Regions from separate parts of the Komagataeibacter sp. NFXK3 genome, predicted to be linked through region 2. Evidence: riboswitches for the same ligand, from Rfam matches in the RefSeq annotation. Region 2 holds a riboswitch; the other holds the start of a gene.
What was found. Region 2 has a riboswitch for cobalamin ahead of OQZ28_RS00965 (DUF1636 domain-containing protein). Riboswitches for the same ligand answer to the same signal wherever they lie in the genome.
Positions count from the first base shown of each region.

Region 1: it holds a riboswitch for cobalamin, as region 2 does, so the genes downstream of both, OQZ28_RS12740 (carbohydrate porin) here and OQZ28_RS00965 (DUF1636 domain-containing protein) in region 2, are expected to answer to the same signal.

Region 1 is NZ_JAPIVJ010000011.1:96,720-104,169, reverse strand. Features, by position in the region: partial or broken gene OQZ28_RS12745 (putative bifunctional diguanylate cyclase/phosphodiesterase) at 1-2,059, shown strand, start outside; cobalamin riboswitch at 2,345-2,572, shown strand; gene OQZ28_RS12740 (carbohydrate porin) at 2,722-4,341, shown strand; gene OQZ28_RS12735 (hypothetical protein) at 4,341-4,466, shown strand; gene OQZ28_RS12730 (hypothetical protein) at 4,550-5,116, shown strand; gene OQZ28_RS12725 (hypothetical protein) at 5,282-5,914, shown strand; gene OQZ28_RS12720 (peptide deformylase) at 5,933-6,430, shown strand; gene OQZ28_RS12715 (response regulator) at 6,500-7,228, opposite strand; gene phoU (phosphate signaling complex protein PhoU) at 7,234-7,450, opposite strand, start outside.
Region 2 is NZ_JAPIVJ010000001.1:187,260-194,709, forward strand. Features, by position in the region: gene OQZ28_RS00945 (nitroreductase family protein) at 127-978, opposite strand; gene acuI (acrylyl-CoA reductase (NADPH)) at 1,295-2,275, shown strand; gene OQZ28_RS00955 (CbtB domain-containing protein) at 2,457-2,678, opposite strand; gene OQZ28_RS00960 (histidine phosphatase family protein) at 2,772-3,377, shown strand; cobalamin riboswitch at 3,417-3,645, shown strand; gene OQZ28_RS00965 (DUF1636 domain-containing protein) at 3,797-4,192, shown strand; gene cobW (cobalamin biosynthesis protein CobW) at 4,198-5,250, shown strand; gene cobN (cobaltochelatase subunit CobN) at 5,276-7,450, shown strand, end outside.

The DNA of each region.
Region 1 (7,450 bases), on a different contig from region 2:
CCCTTCCGAAGGGGTCACTTTTCCATGCCGCTTAACAGCGCCGTTTGGCACGCTGCTGGCCGGGGCGGAAAACGATATCGGCACCCTGCGCCAGTTCCGCGCGCACCTTGCCCGCCGCACCAGCTTCGAGGTGGATGTACAGGCCCGTGGCCCGCAGGGCGTGGCGCTGTGGCTGCGCTGCGCGGTCACGCCGCATTACGCGGATGACGGCACGCTGGACGATCTCATCATCATCATCCACGACATCACGCACGACCGGCAGCTGCGCAACCTGCAGCGAGACGTGGTCGAGGCCCTGACGGACCAGTTCTCGCTGCGCGAGATGCTCGATTTCATGTGCCGCCGCATCGAACTGATCGCGCCGGACTGCCTGGCCGTGGTCATGCTCAGCACCGGCGGCGTGCTGCATGCCGGTGGCCACGGCGCCATGCCCCTGCCCGTGCTGCAGGCGTTCGAGGGGCTGGAGGCCAGCACCGCAGGCGGCGCGTGCGGCACGGCCATCGCCACGGCAAAGGAAGTGGAGGTGCCCGACCTTGCGGCGGAAGACCGCTGGCCCGCCCTGCGCACGGTCGTGGCCGAGCACGCGCTGGCAGCGGAGTGGGCGGTGCCCATCATCCTGCGCAATGGGGATGTGGCGGGCAGCTTCTCGCTCTATTTCCGCACGCCCGGCCAGCCGGGGGCGTGGCACCGGCGCATTGTCAATGCCTGCGTGCACCTGGCCATGCTCGCCATCGAGCAGCAGCGCAGCCGTGAATCCATCATCCGCCTGTCCTATACCGACCGGCTGACCGGCCTGCCCAACCGCCTGTGGCTCAACCGCCGCCTCAACGAACTCGTGGCCCGGCCGCCTGCAACGGTGCTGAGCATCATGGTCATCGACCTCGACCGTTTCCGCAAGATCGTGCAGGCGCTTGGCCAGGGCCGGGCCGACCAGATGCTGCTTGAACTCGCGGGCCGCCTGCGCCACGGCATTGTGGGGCGCGACGTGCTGGTGCGCACCGAGGGCGATGAATTCGTGGTGCTGACCACGCAGGACGCCACCAACATCACGCATCTGGCCGAGCGCATCATCCACACGCTTGAAGAGCCGGTTACGATCGATGGCATTCCCATCAACATTTCGGGCAGCATCGGCATCAGCACCCATCAGGACGGGCAGGCGGTGGAAGAAACCCTGCGCCAGGCCTATACCGCACTCGCACAGGCCAAGAAGGCGGGGCGGTGCTGCTACCGCTTCTTCCACCCCTCCATGAACCGGCAGGCGGAAGATCACATCATCCTCGCCTCCGCCCTGCGCGAGGCCATTGCCGATAACAGGCTGACCCTTGTCTACCAGCCCCAGGTTGACCTCAGCACGGGGGAGCTGCATGGCGTGGAGGCGCTCTCACGCTGGAATGATGCGGTGCTGGGCATGGTCTCGCCGGGGCGGTTCATTCCCGTGGCGGAGGAAACCGGGCAGATCCGCGCCATTGGCGTGTGGTCGCTGCGCGCGGCGTGCGCGCAGATGGCGCAATGGATCGCCCGCGGCATTCCCGTGCCCACCGTATCGGTCAATGTATCGGCCATCCAGTTCCAGGACCCTGAACTCGTGCCGCAGCTTGCCAGTATTCTGCACGAGACCAGCGTGCCGCCCGAGCGCCTGATCGTGGAACTGACCGAGACCGCCATGATCGAGAATTTCGAGCAGACGGTCGCCACCGCCAGGGCCATCCGCGAACTGGGCATCGGGCTGTCGATGGATGATTTCGGCACCGGGTATTCCAGCCTGTCCAACCTTGCCAGCCTGCCCATAAGCGAGGTCAAGATCGACCGCAGCTTCATGAACGGCTTTGGCAGCACCGGCAACGTGCGCCAGGTGGTGACCGCCATCATCCGCATCGGCCACACGCTGGGCATGACCGTGGTGGCCGAGGGGGTGGAGGACGCCGCCCAGTGCGCCCAGCTGCGCAACATCGACTGCGACGTGATACAGGGCTATTACTTTGGCCGCCCGATGGATACCGCAGCCCTTGATACATGGATCAGGGAACGCCGGGCCGAGCCTGTGCCGGCGGCCTGAAACCGGCCTGCAGGCCATGAGAGTGTTTCTGGTGAAGCTTTTTTTCCAAAAAGCTTCATAAATGGCTGTCTTTTTTAATAAAACCTTTTCTTATCAACATATTAAATCCATCTCCTTCCTGCGGGGCACAAAAAGCCCAGCCGCCGCACGAAACCCCGGCCACGCGCCCATAACCACCCACGCAGCACCGCCCGGCGCTGCGTGCGCGTGCCCCATGGCTGCGCCTGCCATGGCGAAATGGCGATAATGCGCTGATCTTGCGCATTGATCCGCGCGCGGTATAGTCCTGCCCGACAAGTCAATGGTCCCGTGCAAACGGGTGAAAAAGGGAATGCCGTAAGTCCCGGCAGGGTATTCAGGCCCGGGGGCGCAGTCGGCAGCTGTACCCGCAACTGTAGGCGGAGAGTGCTTCATCTGGTGCCATGCCAACGGCGACCACTGGTTCCGGCCGGGAAGGGAGATGATGTGCAATGACCCGCAAGTCAGGAGACCTGCCATTGTCCTTTAACGATATCGCCGGGCGGGCATGACCGGAGATGGATATGAGACCATGCGCCCTCCGAGCTGACATCCCGTATGCCGTAGCAGCGACGGGCCTTTTCATTGGTCCGTCATCTTCTGGCCCTTTGGCGCCAGACCCATCCTGACGGGATGTTTCCACCATGAAACTGCATATTCTCCCCGCACGCCGGCAGCCCCTGTCGCGCCTGCTGCTGCTGTCGGGCGCCCTGGGCGGCGCATATTGCACCGCAGCCCATGCCCAGACCCAGATCGCGCTGGACCGCGCCCGCCTGGGCAACTCCACGCCACTGATCGTGCAGATCGACCCCGCCACGGTGCGCGATTCAGAACGCGCCACCGCTGAAGCGGAGGAAAAAGCCGCAGGTGACGGTGACAGGCTCGACACCAGCGGCAACCTGCTGGGCAATATGTGGGGTGCACGGCCATGGCTGTACAAGCACGGCATCAGCTTCGACATTCAGGAAGTCGATGAAGTATGGGGCAACGGCACCGGCGGCACACCATCAGGCAATGATGGCGCCAGTGGCTCGGGCACCGGGCCTGCCTATGATGGCGTGACCATGCCCACGCTCACCGTCGATACCGAGAAGCTGTTTGGGCTCAAGGGCGGCCTGTTCAATGTCAGCGCATTACAGACGCGCGGGCGCTCGATCTCGCAGGATCACCTGGCCAATTTCAACCCCGTCAGCGGGTTCGAGGCCGACCGCTCCACCCGCCTGTTCGAACTGTGGTACCAGCAGTCCTTCCTCAAAGGCAAGCTCGACGTCAAGATCGGCCAGCAGGATCTCGATACCGAATTCCTGATCAGCGATTACGCCTCGCTTTACCTCAACGCCAATTTCGGCTGGCCCATGGCACCCTCGGTCAACCTATATGGCGGCGGGCCATCGTGGCCGCTGTCGTCTCCCGCCATCCGCATCCGCTACCGGCCCAGCGAGACGTTCACCTTCATGTTTGCCGCGGCCGACGACAACCCGCCGGGCAACCGCTACAACTCCCTGCCCATCCAGCAGGCCACCGGCTCGGCGCCTGGCTACAACTCCGACCCCACCAGCCAGACCTATAACGGCGCCAACGGCACGAACTTCAACATGGGCACCGGCGCGCTGCTCATCACCGAGCTGCAATACGCGCTCAACCCCCAGCCCGCCGACATGGCGCACGCGGCCAAGAACCCCGGCCTGCCGGGCGTGTACAAGCTGGGCGGCTATTACGATACCGCGAAGTTTGCCGACTACCGCTACAACAATCTGGGCCAGGCGCTCGGCAGCCCGAATGACACCACCGGCATCCCGCGCTGGGACCGGGGCAACTGGATGGTATATGGCATCATTGACCAGATGCTCTGGCGGCCTTCCATCACATCGGCCCGGTCGGTGGGCCTGTTCGTGCGCGCCACCGGCAATAGCGGCGACCGCAACCTGATCAGCTTCGCCATTGATGCGGGGCTGAACCTCAAGGCCCCATTCAAGGGCCGCGACAATGACACGATCGGGCTGGGCTGGGGCATTGGGCGCGCCAGCTCGGGCGAGCGGCAGTTCGACCGCAACACGGCCCTGAGCGCCTATACCCCCGTGCAGGGCAATGAAAACCACCTTGAACTGACCTATCAGGCGCAGGTCACGCCGTGGATGGTGATGCAGCCTGACTTCCAGTACGTGTGGAACCCCTCGGGCGGCGTGCCTGATTATGGCGTGAGCTATAATCGCCGCGTGGGCAACGAGGCCATTTTTGGCCTGCACAGCAGCATTACGTTCTGATGGGCGACCCCGCCACCCCGCGCACGCGGGGCTGGTCGGGCGCGATCGTGCTACTGCTTATGGTGCTGCTTTTCGCGCCCGGACGGGCCAATGCCCCCAATCCCCGCAACGATACATCCCGGTAAAGGCAAAAGCACAGGGCTACATTGAAAAATTTGTATTCTTGTTACGTCTTCCCCCCGCCCTATAAACAAAAGGGGAGGAATCCATGTCCTACTACGACAGGTTTGATGATGTCCGCACCATCATGCGCACGGTGGCAAACAACCGATGGCTGGAATGTTCCCCCCGCGCCCCCCAGGGCAGGACCACCTTCATCCTGCTCGACATCTGCAACATCATCCAGCTGAAGCTGGAATATGATGGCACGACCCTGTACCAGAACATCGGCGGTGCAGAACGCTATCCGCTCCATGCTTTTGATGATCCCATCCATGAACTGGCGGGCAGGCTTGGCGTAAAGGCCATCACGCATATCATGCAGCCGGACTACATCGTGCTGCATGAGCTTGAGGATTATGAGGTTCTGGGCGCGGGCACGCCTGCACGCGCCCAGCCGGCCCGGGCCTATAACGTGTGCAGCATGATCCATTGCGCGACATACGACCTGTATGCCCGCCCGCCCACGCCGGTGTGCATCGTCTATGACTATGCCAGCATTACCCTGCACTATAACCCGACCCTTGCACGCAGCAGGCCCCAACGGCGCAGGCGCCGTGGCTTACTCGGGCTGGTGAAATGGTTCTTCACACCGCCCAGGAAATACGCAACGTGATGCGCCGCCTGCCGCGCGGGATGCAGCTGCCTTAAAAAAACATCGCAGCCATCAGGCAAAAACAGTTTCATGCCTTCTTTTTGCATTATATGGAGCCTTGATGATCAGGCCCGAACAACCCGCCGCATGACGGGTTTGCGCGCCCCGCCAAAAAGGAAAAAACCGTTGCGCCGTCTTGTTGCTTTATGTCTTCCGCTCGCCATGGCCGCCTGCGCGCAGCATGCACCCCGCCCCATGGTCAATTACTGCAGCCAGCCTGCCATTGGCGCGGCCATCGTGCGCACGGCAAACCAGGGCGCGCCCAAAGCCTCGCCCGCCATCCGTTTCGAAGGGGGCACGGTCAAGAGTTCGGTCTATAACGACCATGTTCAGGTGCTCGCCTGCCATGGCAGCCTCGTGCGGGGCGATGGCACGCGCGAGGATGGCGTGGCGATTGCCCGCCTGTCGCACATGCATACGGACTGGAAAGCCCTGTGGAGCACAACGGCTGCAACCCACCAGTGGATGTCGGATGCCGATATCGCGCGCAACCAGCAGGACCGTTACGCCAATTATTACGAACACACGCCGCAGGCCTGCAAGCCCTACGCGCATGACCTGTTCTATGGCGCCCCGAAATCGGACAAGGAAACCGACCACCTGCGCGAGACGCTGTATGACTGCCTTGCCGCGCATGACGTCAAGCCGCTGCGCCCCGTCTCGGGCGTGGAGCATACCTACAGCCCGTTTGGCCTGAATTTCTACATTCCCTACTACACCAACCTCAACGCGGATGATAACGGTCCCTTCCTGTACTGAAGCCTGGGAACACCCGCCATGGCCATCGTGCCGATCATCCGCTACCCGCATGCCTGCCTCGAACAGGTTGCCCGCCCCGTTGACGCCACCAGCGCCGAAACGGCCCTTTTGGCCCACGACCTGCTCGATACCCTGCGCGCGGCACCGGGCCTGGGGATTACCGCCAGCCACGTGGGCCAGCCCCTGCGGCTGGTGGTGATCGACCTGCATGATGGCGCGGGCGCGCATGTCTATGCCAACCCCGAGATCATCTGGCGCTCGGATGACACCGCCACGATGGAGGAAGGCAGCCTGTCCATGCCGGGCATCCACGCGCCCGTCAGCCGGCCTGCCCGCGTGCGGGTACGCTACGACCGCCCCGATGGCACGGTGGCGCAAGACGAGGCCTGCGGCCTGCTGGGTGCGTGCCTGCAGCACGAGATCGACCAGACCAATGGCCTGTTCTGGACCCGGCGCCTGTCACGCCTGCGGCGCGAGCGCGCGCTCAGGCGGTATGCCAAGCTGGAGCGGAGATAAGCGTTTCTACGTGGCGTCTTTACGAAGCTTTTTGAAAAAAGCTTCACCAAAAACCTTTATCCGTTTTCTTCAGTCTGCCTGGCCGTCATCGAGCATGTAGCCGCTTGAGCGCACGGTGCGGATCAGGTCCGCCCCGCCCGTGGCGTTGAGTGCGAGGCGCAGGCGGCGGATATGCACATCCACCGTGCGTTCCTCCACATGGATGCGGTCATCCCACGCGGCCGCTAGAATTTCAGCGCGCGAAAACACCCGGCGCGGATGGCGCATGAGATGCAGCAGGATGCGGTATTCGGTCGGCCCCAGCGCAATGGTGCTGCCCGCGCGCGACACGCGGCGGCCGCCATGGTCGATCGTGACATCGGCAAAGGTCAGGACATCCCCCTCCGCCACTGCGGCAGATGTCGCCCCCCGCCCGGCACTACGCCGCATCACCGCGCGCACGCGCGCATGCAGCACGTCCATGCCGCAGGGCTTGACGAGGTAGTCATCCGCCCCGGTATCGAGCGCATGAATGGAATCCTGCTCCTCGCCGCGCGCGGTGAGCATGATGATGGGCAGGTAGCGCGTGGCCGCCGCCATGCGCAGCCTGCGGCACAGATCGACCCCGGACAGGCCGGGCATCATCCAGTCCAGCAGCACGAGGTCGGGTTTCCAGCTTGTCACCCCGGTCAGGGCATCAAGCCCGTTATCGACCGGCATGACCGTATGCCCCGCCGCCTCGAGGTTGTAGGTGAGCATGACGGACAGGGCGGCGTCGTCCTCCGCAACAAGGATGCGGAGCGGTTGATCAGCCTGCACGGGCCCTAGCTTCCCTGGCCCGAGAACCCGCCGCGTGGCCGCACCACGGGCAGGATCTCGCCGGTGGCGGTGTAGTACACGCGCTCGGCAATGTTGGTGGCATGGTCGCCGATGCGCTCAAGGTTCTTGGCAATGAACAAAAGGTGGGTGCACGGCCCGATATTGCGCGGGTCTTCCATCATGTAGGTCACGAGTTCGCGGAACATGGCGTTGTAGAGTTCA
Region 2 (7,450 bases):
TTCATCATGGCGCTGGCGCGCCATACGGAGCGCGCCCCTGCCCGCGACAAGCTGCGGGCAGCCGCACCAGAAGTTCACCAGAACATTGCGCCGGTCAACCCCGCCCTGTGCGCATGACCCCTGCTTTTACGCCTTGCCCAGCACAAAACCCAAGGCGTGCAGGGCAGCAGGCAGGCGCTCGCGGCCATGGAGTGCCGCCACATCACCCAGCCGCGCCACAACGCTCCCGCTCCAGCTCCGCGCGCCCGCGCGGCTGGCCGCGAGAAGGGCGTCATAGGCGCTGATGCTGGCGTCATCGGTGGCAGTGCCGGGGTTGTAGTGTTCCTCATGCAGCACCAGGGCCTGCGGCAGGCGCGGCTTGATGGAGGTGGGCTGCGCGCGGTCGGGATAGCCCACGCTCATGCCAAACAGCGCGAATGTTTGGGGCGGCAGGCCGAGTTCGGCAGCAATGGCCTCGGGCTGGTTGCGCACGGCGCCCACGTACACGATTCCCAACCCGTAGGATTCAAACGTCGCCGCCGCATTCTGCCCCGCCAGCGCCGTATCCACCACGCCGCCCAGAAATGTATCGAGGCAGTCCAGCCCAGGCAGTGCGTGGCCCTGCGCGTGGCCCACATGCTCAAGGCGCGACAGGTCCACCACCCACACGAGGAACAGCGGCGCCTGCGCAATGAACGCCTGCTCCCCCGCAATCCTGGCCAGGCGGGCGCGCCGCGCGGGGTCGCGCACGGCAATCACGCTCCACGCCTGCAGGTTGCATGAACTCGATGCCGACTGGGCGGCGGCAATCGCTGCCTCCACCACGCCTTCGGGCAGGGGGGCGGGGCTGAAATGCCGCACGGAACGATGCGCCATGAGGCTGCGCGCCACCGGGCTTTCGGGCAGCGGTTTTTCAGGCGGCTTCGTGCCATAACGGGCCTGCCACAGCGCGTTCATGGAGGACTGGGCGGAAAAGGAAGAAACGGTACTGTTGGACATGCATGCCTCCTGCCTGTGCAATGCTGGCTGAAAAAGCAGCACACCACAGCGCAACAGGGACAGGTAGCGGGGCGATCTCACACCTGCCCTGCGCATTTTCATGCCGCGGGCCGCAGCATGGGGGCGGTGCCTCCGGCCGCCTTTCGGGCGCGGTCTGCTTTTGTCAAAATTCGTTTCCAGATCAGGTGTTTATTGCAGCCCGCCCATCACGTTCATGCGAAATCACACGGCTGTAAATAGGAAGAAACACCTAAAATGGAGCATGAAGGCCACAGCACGCCCCCTGTTTTCACCACCTGCAAGGAAACCCGTTCGCATGTTCGAGGCCCTCATGATCCGCCAGGCCGATGGCGCGACCACCACCCGGCTGGAACAGGTCGACCCGACAAGCCTGCCGCAGGGCGATGTGACGGTTGAAGTCGCGCAGTCGAGCCTGAACTACAAGGATGCGCTGGCCATCACGCGCGGGGCGCCGGTGGTGCAGCATTTTCCCATGATTCCGGGCATCGACCTTGCAGGCCGCGTCCTCCATTCCGATGACCCGGTCTTTCGTCCCGGCGATCAGGTGCTGGCCACTGGCTGGGGCCTGGGGGAAAAGCATTGGGGTGGCCTGGCTGGCATGGCCCGCCTGCCGGGGCGGTGGCTGCTGCCGCACCCTGCGGGCCTGTCGGGGCGGCAGGTGATGGGCATTGGCACGGCGGGCTTTACGGCCATGCTGTGCGTCATGGCGCTGGAGGATGGCGGGCTGACGCCTGCCTCCGGCCCCATCATCGTGAGTGGCGCGGGCGGCGGCGTGGGCGGCATGGCCGTGATGCTGCTGGCGCAACTGGGCTATCAGGTGGTGGCGGTGACCGGGCGCGCACAGCTCCAAGCGTATCTGATCAGCCTGGGTGCGGCCGAAGTGCTGCCGCGCGAGGCGCTGGCCCCCACCGGCAAACCGCTGGAAACGGCGCGCTGGGCGGGCGGGATTGACGTGGCCGGGGGCGCGGTGCTGGCCACGATGTGCGCCTCGATCATGCATGGCGGCACGGTGGCGGCCTGCGGGCTGGCCGGAGGCATGGCGCTGCCACTGACGGTGGCCCCCTTCATCCTGCGCAATGTGCGCCTGCAGGGAATCGACAGCGTGATGTGCCCCCGCCCGCGCCGCATGACAGCCTGGGCGCGGCTGGCGCGTGACATCGACCCCACCCGGCTGGACAGCATGCTGCATGACGCAGCCCTGGCCGAGGTGCCCGACATCGCGCCGCGCCTGCTGGCGGGACATATAAGGGGGCGGACGGTCGTCCACCTTGACTAATTGAAAATAACAAAAGTTTTTGGATGCCGCCTTTTTTTCAAAAAGGCGGCGTTCCTTGAAGCTTTTTGAAAAAAGCTTCACCAAAAACTTCTGCTTTTGAAGCAGGCAATAAAAAACGGCAGGCGCAGGGGCGCATGCCGTTCTTCACATCAGGCCATGCGGGGCAGGAGCCCCGCGCCCCTTAGTGGCAGGGGAAGCCAAGCAGATGGCGGCCATCATGCACGAATTCATGCACGTAATGCCCGGAAATGAGCGAAGTCGCCCCCTGCTCCGCGCCAACGAAGTAGATCAGCAGCGAGGCCAGAACCAGCCCGAACACACCCCACGGCAGCAGGTCGCGCACCGGGATGGCAACCGGCGGGGCGGCAATATTGGCGGACAGGACGGATGTGTCTTGGCTCATGCTGAAAAACTCCATGGATCATGCTCGACCCGGAGCAGTATGGCATGACAGGGCGGCATGCAATGCCCTTGCCGTGTAACCGGATCAGTCGCCATGGTTCCAAAATCGACCGGCAAGGTCAATCATCCATTGCTCGCCCCACCCTTTCAGGCCACGCAGGGCATCATGCACCAGACACTGACCTGCATCGCCCTGCCCGCGCCCGATGGCTTGCGCCGGGGCATCATGCCCCCGCGCGATGCCATTCCCATCCTGCCCGCAGGCTTCATGGGCGCGCTGCCACCAGCCGACCGCCTTTTTGTGCCACCCGCCCTGAGCAGAGCCATCGGGACCGATGCGGGCGAAGCCGTGCCCGCCCTGAATGCTGCCGATATGGGGGCGTGGCACGGGCTTTCGCTCAAGGCCCTGCCTCCTGCCGATCTGGCCCGCTGGGTCGGGGATGCCAGCTTTGCCCCACCGGGGGGTGAAAGCCGCGATTCGCTGCTGCGCCGCGTGGCCACATGGCTGGCCGCCCTGCCCGCAACGCCAGCCCGCCTGCTGGCGCTGGCCGATGCCACGACCGTCCGCGCCCTTGCCATCGCGGCTCTTGGGGGTGATGGCGCCATGATGGCGCGGCTGGATATCGCCCCCCTCACCCGCACGGTGCTCACCCGCCACGCCACATGGCGGCTGGCCACAAGCGGCGTGCCCCTGCCCTGAAACCGGCCGTGTCTTTTTTGACAGCGCGCCCCGCAATCGGCTAGATCCGCCGCTGATGGTTCCCCACCAGGGAGAATAGGGAAGACGGTGCGCCTGACAGCAATGCCGTCGCTGCCCCCGCAACTGTAGGTGGTCGAATCCGGCCCGGTGCATGCACTGGCCCCGCCACTGGTCCCGAAGGGGCCGGGAAGGCGGCCGGATACTGAGGGTGTGGCCCGCCACGCCCTTCGCCACAAGCCAGGAGACCTGCCATCCCCGCCCGTGCGGGATAGAATTACCGTTTCGATCGCATGGCTGGCGGGGTGCCCGGCACGCGACTGGCCACCACCCGGGCAATGCCTGCCGCCGGGTGGGGCATGACCGTGCACCCCGCTTTTTGTGCTGCCCGCCCGGCAGCGCCGCGAAAGGGCACGGACCAGATGACCACTCCCCCCCCGCCAGACACGACACCACCGCCCGTGCACCTGCATGTGTGCGTGACCTGCCGCCGGGGCCTGCCCGCATCGGACAACCCGCAGGGCCGCCAGCTGCACGACGCCATGCAGGCGCTCGCCGCGGGCAACTCAAACCTTGTCGTGCATGAGGTCGCCTGCCTTGCCGCGTGCAACGATGGCTGCACCGCCGTTATTGCCACGCCGGGCAAATGGGGCTGGCTGCTGGCCAATCTTGGCCCCGAAAAGGCGGATGACCTGCTGACCTATATCGACGCCTATGCCGCATCGGCCAAAGGCACCGTCATGCCCTCGCGCAGGCCCGCAAGCCTGAGCGACATGGTGCGCGGCCGCTTTCCCTCATCCCTCTTTTCCGGAGTCTGACTGCCATGAACACCGCCGCCACGGCCCGCGCCAAGGTACCCGTTACCGTCATCACCGGCTTTCTGGGCGCGGGCAAGACCACGCTTCTGCGCCACGTGCTGGCCAATGCGAAGGGCAGGCGCATTGCCATCGTGGTCAATGAATTCGGCACGCTGGGCATTGATGGCGACACGCTGCGCGCCTGCGGCGTGGAAGGCTGCACGGATGAGGACATTGTCGAGCTGACCAATGGCTGCCTGTGCTGCACCGTGGCCGATGACTTCCTGCCCACCATGGAGGCCCTGCTCGACCGCGCGACCCCGCCCGACCATATCGTGATCGAGACCTCCGGCCTCGCTTTGCCCAAGCCGCTGCTCAAGGCGTTCGGCTGGCCCACCATCCGCACGCGCATGACGGTTGATGGCGTGGTGACCGTGGTCGATGGCCCCGCCGTGGAAGCCGGCCGCTTTGCCGATGACCCCGCCGAAGTCGCCCGCCAGCAGGCGGCCGACCCCTCTCTCGACCACGACAACCCGCTGGCCGAGGTGTACGAGGACCAGCTCCTGTGCGCCGACCTCGTGGTGCTCAACAAGACCGACCTCATGACGCCACAGCAGGCCGATGCGGTCGAGGCCGCGATCCGCGCCGAGATCCCGCGCGCGGTCAAGGTCGTGCGCGCAACCGACGGGCAGGTCGACCCCGCCGTGCTGCTCGGCCTCGATGCGGCAGCGGAAGATGACCTGGCCGCCCGCCCCTCCCACCACGATGCCGAGGGCGGCGAGCACGAGCATGATGATTTCGAGAGCTTCGTGCTGCCCATCCCCGAGCAGGACAGCGTGGAAGGCTTCATCACGCGGCTGAAAAAACTGGCCGGACAGCACGACATCCTGCGCATGAAGGGCTACGCCACCGTGCGCGGCAAGGCCATGCGGCTGGCGGTGCAGGGCGTGGGCAGCCGCTTTCGCCACCAGTTCGACCAGCCTGTGCTCAAGGATGGCCCGCGCACCGGCAACCTTGTGGTGATCGGCCAGAAGGGCCTTGATCAGGCTGCCATTACGGCGGCACTGGCCCAGGGCTAGACACCGGGCAGACGGGAGCCGCATCATGCACCTGCTGGCACGCGAGGTCCGCACGCTCGACGAGGCCGATCAGGCCGAGGATCTCGGCCATGCCCCGGCTGATATCGTGTTCCTGTCCTTTTCGGACAGTGACCTGCTGTGCCTCAACGCCGCCCATGCGGCAGGGGCCACCCCCGATGCCAGCCTGCGCACCGCAACGCTGTCGCGCCTGCGCCACCCCATGTCGATCGACCTGTACGTAGCCGACACCATCATGGAGTCGCGCTGCGTGGTGGTGCGGCTGCTGGGCGGGCTGGAATACTGGCGCTACGGGGTGGAGGAACTGGGACGGGCCTGCCAGCAGGCGGGCATTCCGCTGGTGCTGCTGGCGGGCGACGGGCGCGATGACCCGCGTCTTGCCAGCCTGTCCACCGTGCCCGACACCATCCGCACCCGGCTTGATGCCCTGCTGCGCACGGGGGGGGCCGCCAACACCGCCACCGCCCTGCGGCTCATGGCCCATATTGCCGGGCGCGGGCCGGATGATGGCATGCCCGCCGAGCCGCTGCCGCCCGCGGGCGTGCTGCATGCCGCCAGCCCGGCCCTACCGTTTCGCGCCATGGTGGTGTTCTACCGCGCCCACCTGCTGGCCGCCGATATCGCCCCCGTCACGGCCCTTGCCGCTGAACTGGAGCAGCATGACATGGGGGCGGACCTTGTTTATGTCACCTCCCTCAAGAACCCGGAATCGGCGGCTTTCGTTACGGCCCGGCTGGCGGAGGCGCCGCCGGATGTCATCATCAACGCCACCTTCTTTTCCGCACGCTCCGGGGGGGATGGCCACGCCCCGCTCGACATGGCGGGCGTGCCGGTGCTGCAGGTGCAGCAGCCCGGCATTCCCCACGGCCTGTGGCGCGACAGCGTGCGCGGCCTGTCGCAGGCGGACCTTGCCATGCAGGTGGTGCTGCCCGAACTCGATGGCCGCATTCCCGCCTTCCCCATCTCCTTCAAGGAGGACACCACCCCCGGCCTGCCCGCCCGCCATGTGCCTTACGCGCAGGGCATTGCGCTGACCGCCGCCCGCGCGCTGGGCTGGGCGCGGCTGGGGCATGAACTGCCCGGCCAGCGCCGCGTGGGCATCATCCTCTCCGACTATCCCGGCGCGCAGGGTGCGCCCACCGGGCAGGCCGCCCATGCCGTGGGGCTGGACAGTTTTGCAAGCCTTGAACACATCCTGAGCCTGCTGCATGCGGCAGGCTACGACACGGGTGATGTACCCACGGCGGACCAGCTGACGCATGCGCTGGCCCGCGCCCCTGCCACGCCCTTTATTTCGGTTGCGACCTATCGCCAGTGGCTCGAGGCCCTGCCACAGGCCCTGCGCGACCAGCTTGCCGCCTGCTGGGGCGCGCCGGAGGATGATCCCGCCGTGCAGCACGGCCAGTTCCACCTGCGCCACCTGCATGCAGGCCGTATCCTGCTGGCGCTGCAACCCGACCGGGGTACGGCCACCGACCGCCACGGCGGCTACCATGACCCCGACACCCCGCCGCGCCATGCCTACGTGGCCTTCTACCTGTGGCTGCGCCATGGCTGCGGGCTGGACGCCATGGTGCATCTGGGCACGCATGGCACGCTGGAATGGCTGCCGGGCAAGGCGGCGGCCCCATCGGCCGAATGCTGGCCCTCGATGCTGGTGAGGGGGCTGCCGGTCATCTACCCCTTTATCGTCAACAACCCCGGCGAGGCGGCGGCGGCGCGGCGCAGGCTGGGGGCCGTGACCATCGGCCACATGACGCCACCCATCGCGGCCGTGAACAACGCAGGCGCCGATACGGGTGAACTCGAACGCCTGATTGACGAATATGCCGCAGCCGACGGGCTCGACCGCAGGCGGGGCGCCATCCTGCGTGGCGAGATCCTGCAACGCGCCGACAGTCTTGGCCTGCTCGACGAAGGCGGCATTGCCCGCGCCGATAACGAGGATGAAGCCCTCGCCCGGCTCGATGCCTATCTGTGCGATGTAAAAGACCTCCAGATCCGTGACGGACTGCATGTGTTTGGCCGCCCCCCCACCCGCACAGTGGAACTGGCCCATGCCATTGCCCGCGCCTGCGGTGAAAGCGCACCTGCTGACCTGCCCGCCCGCCTGCACGCCTGCGGCGCGGCGGAGGGAGCGGCCCTGCTGGCCGCCCTTGATGGGCGATTCGTGCCGGCAGGC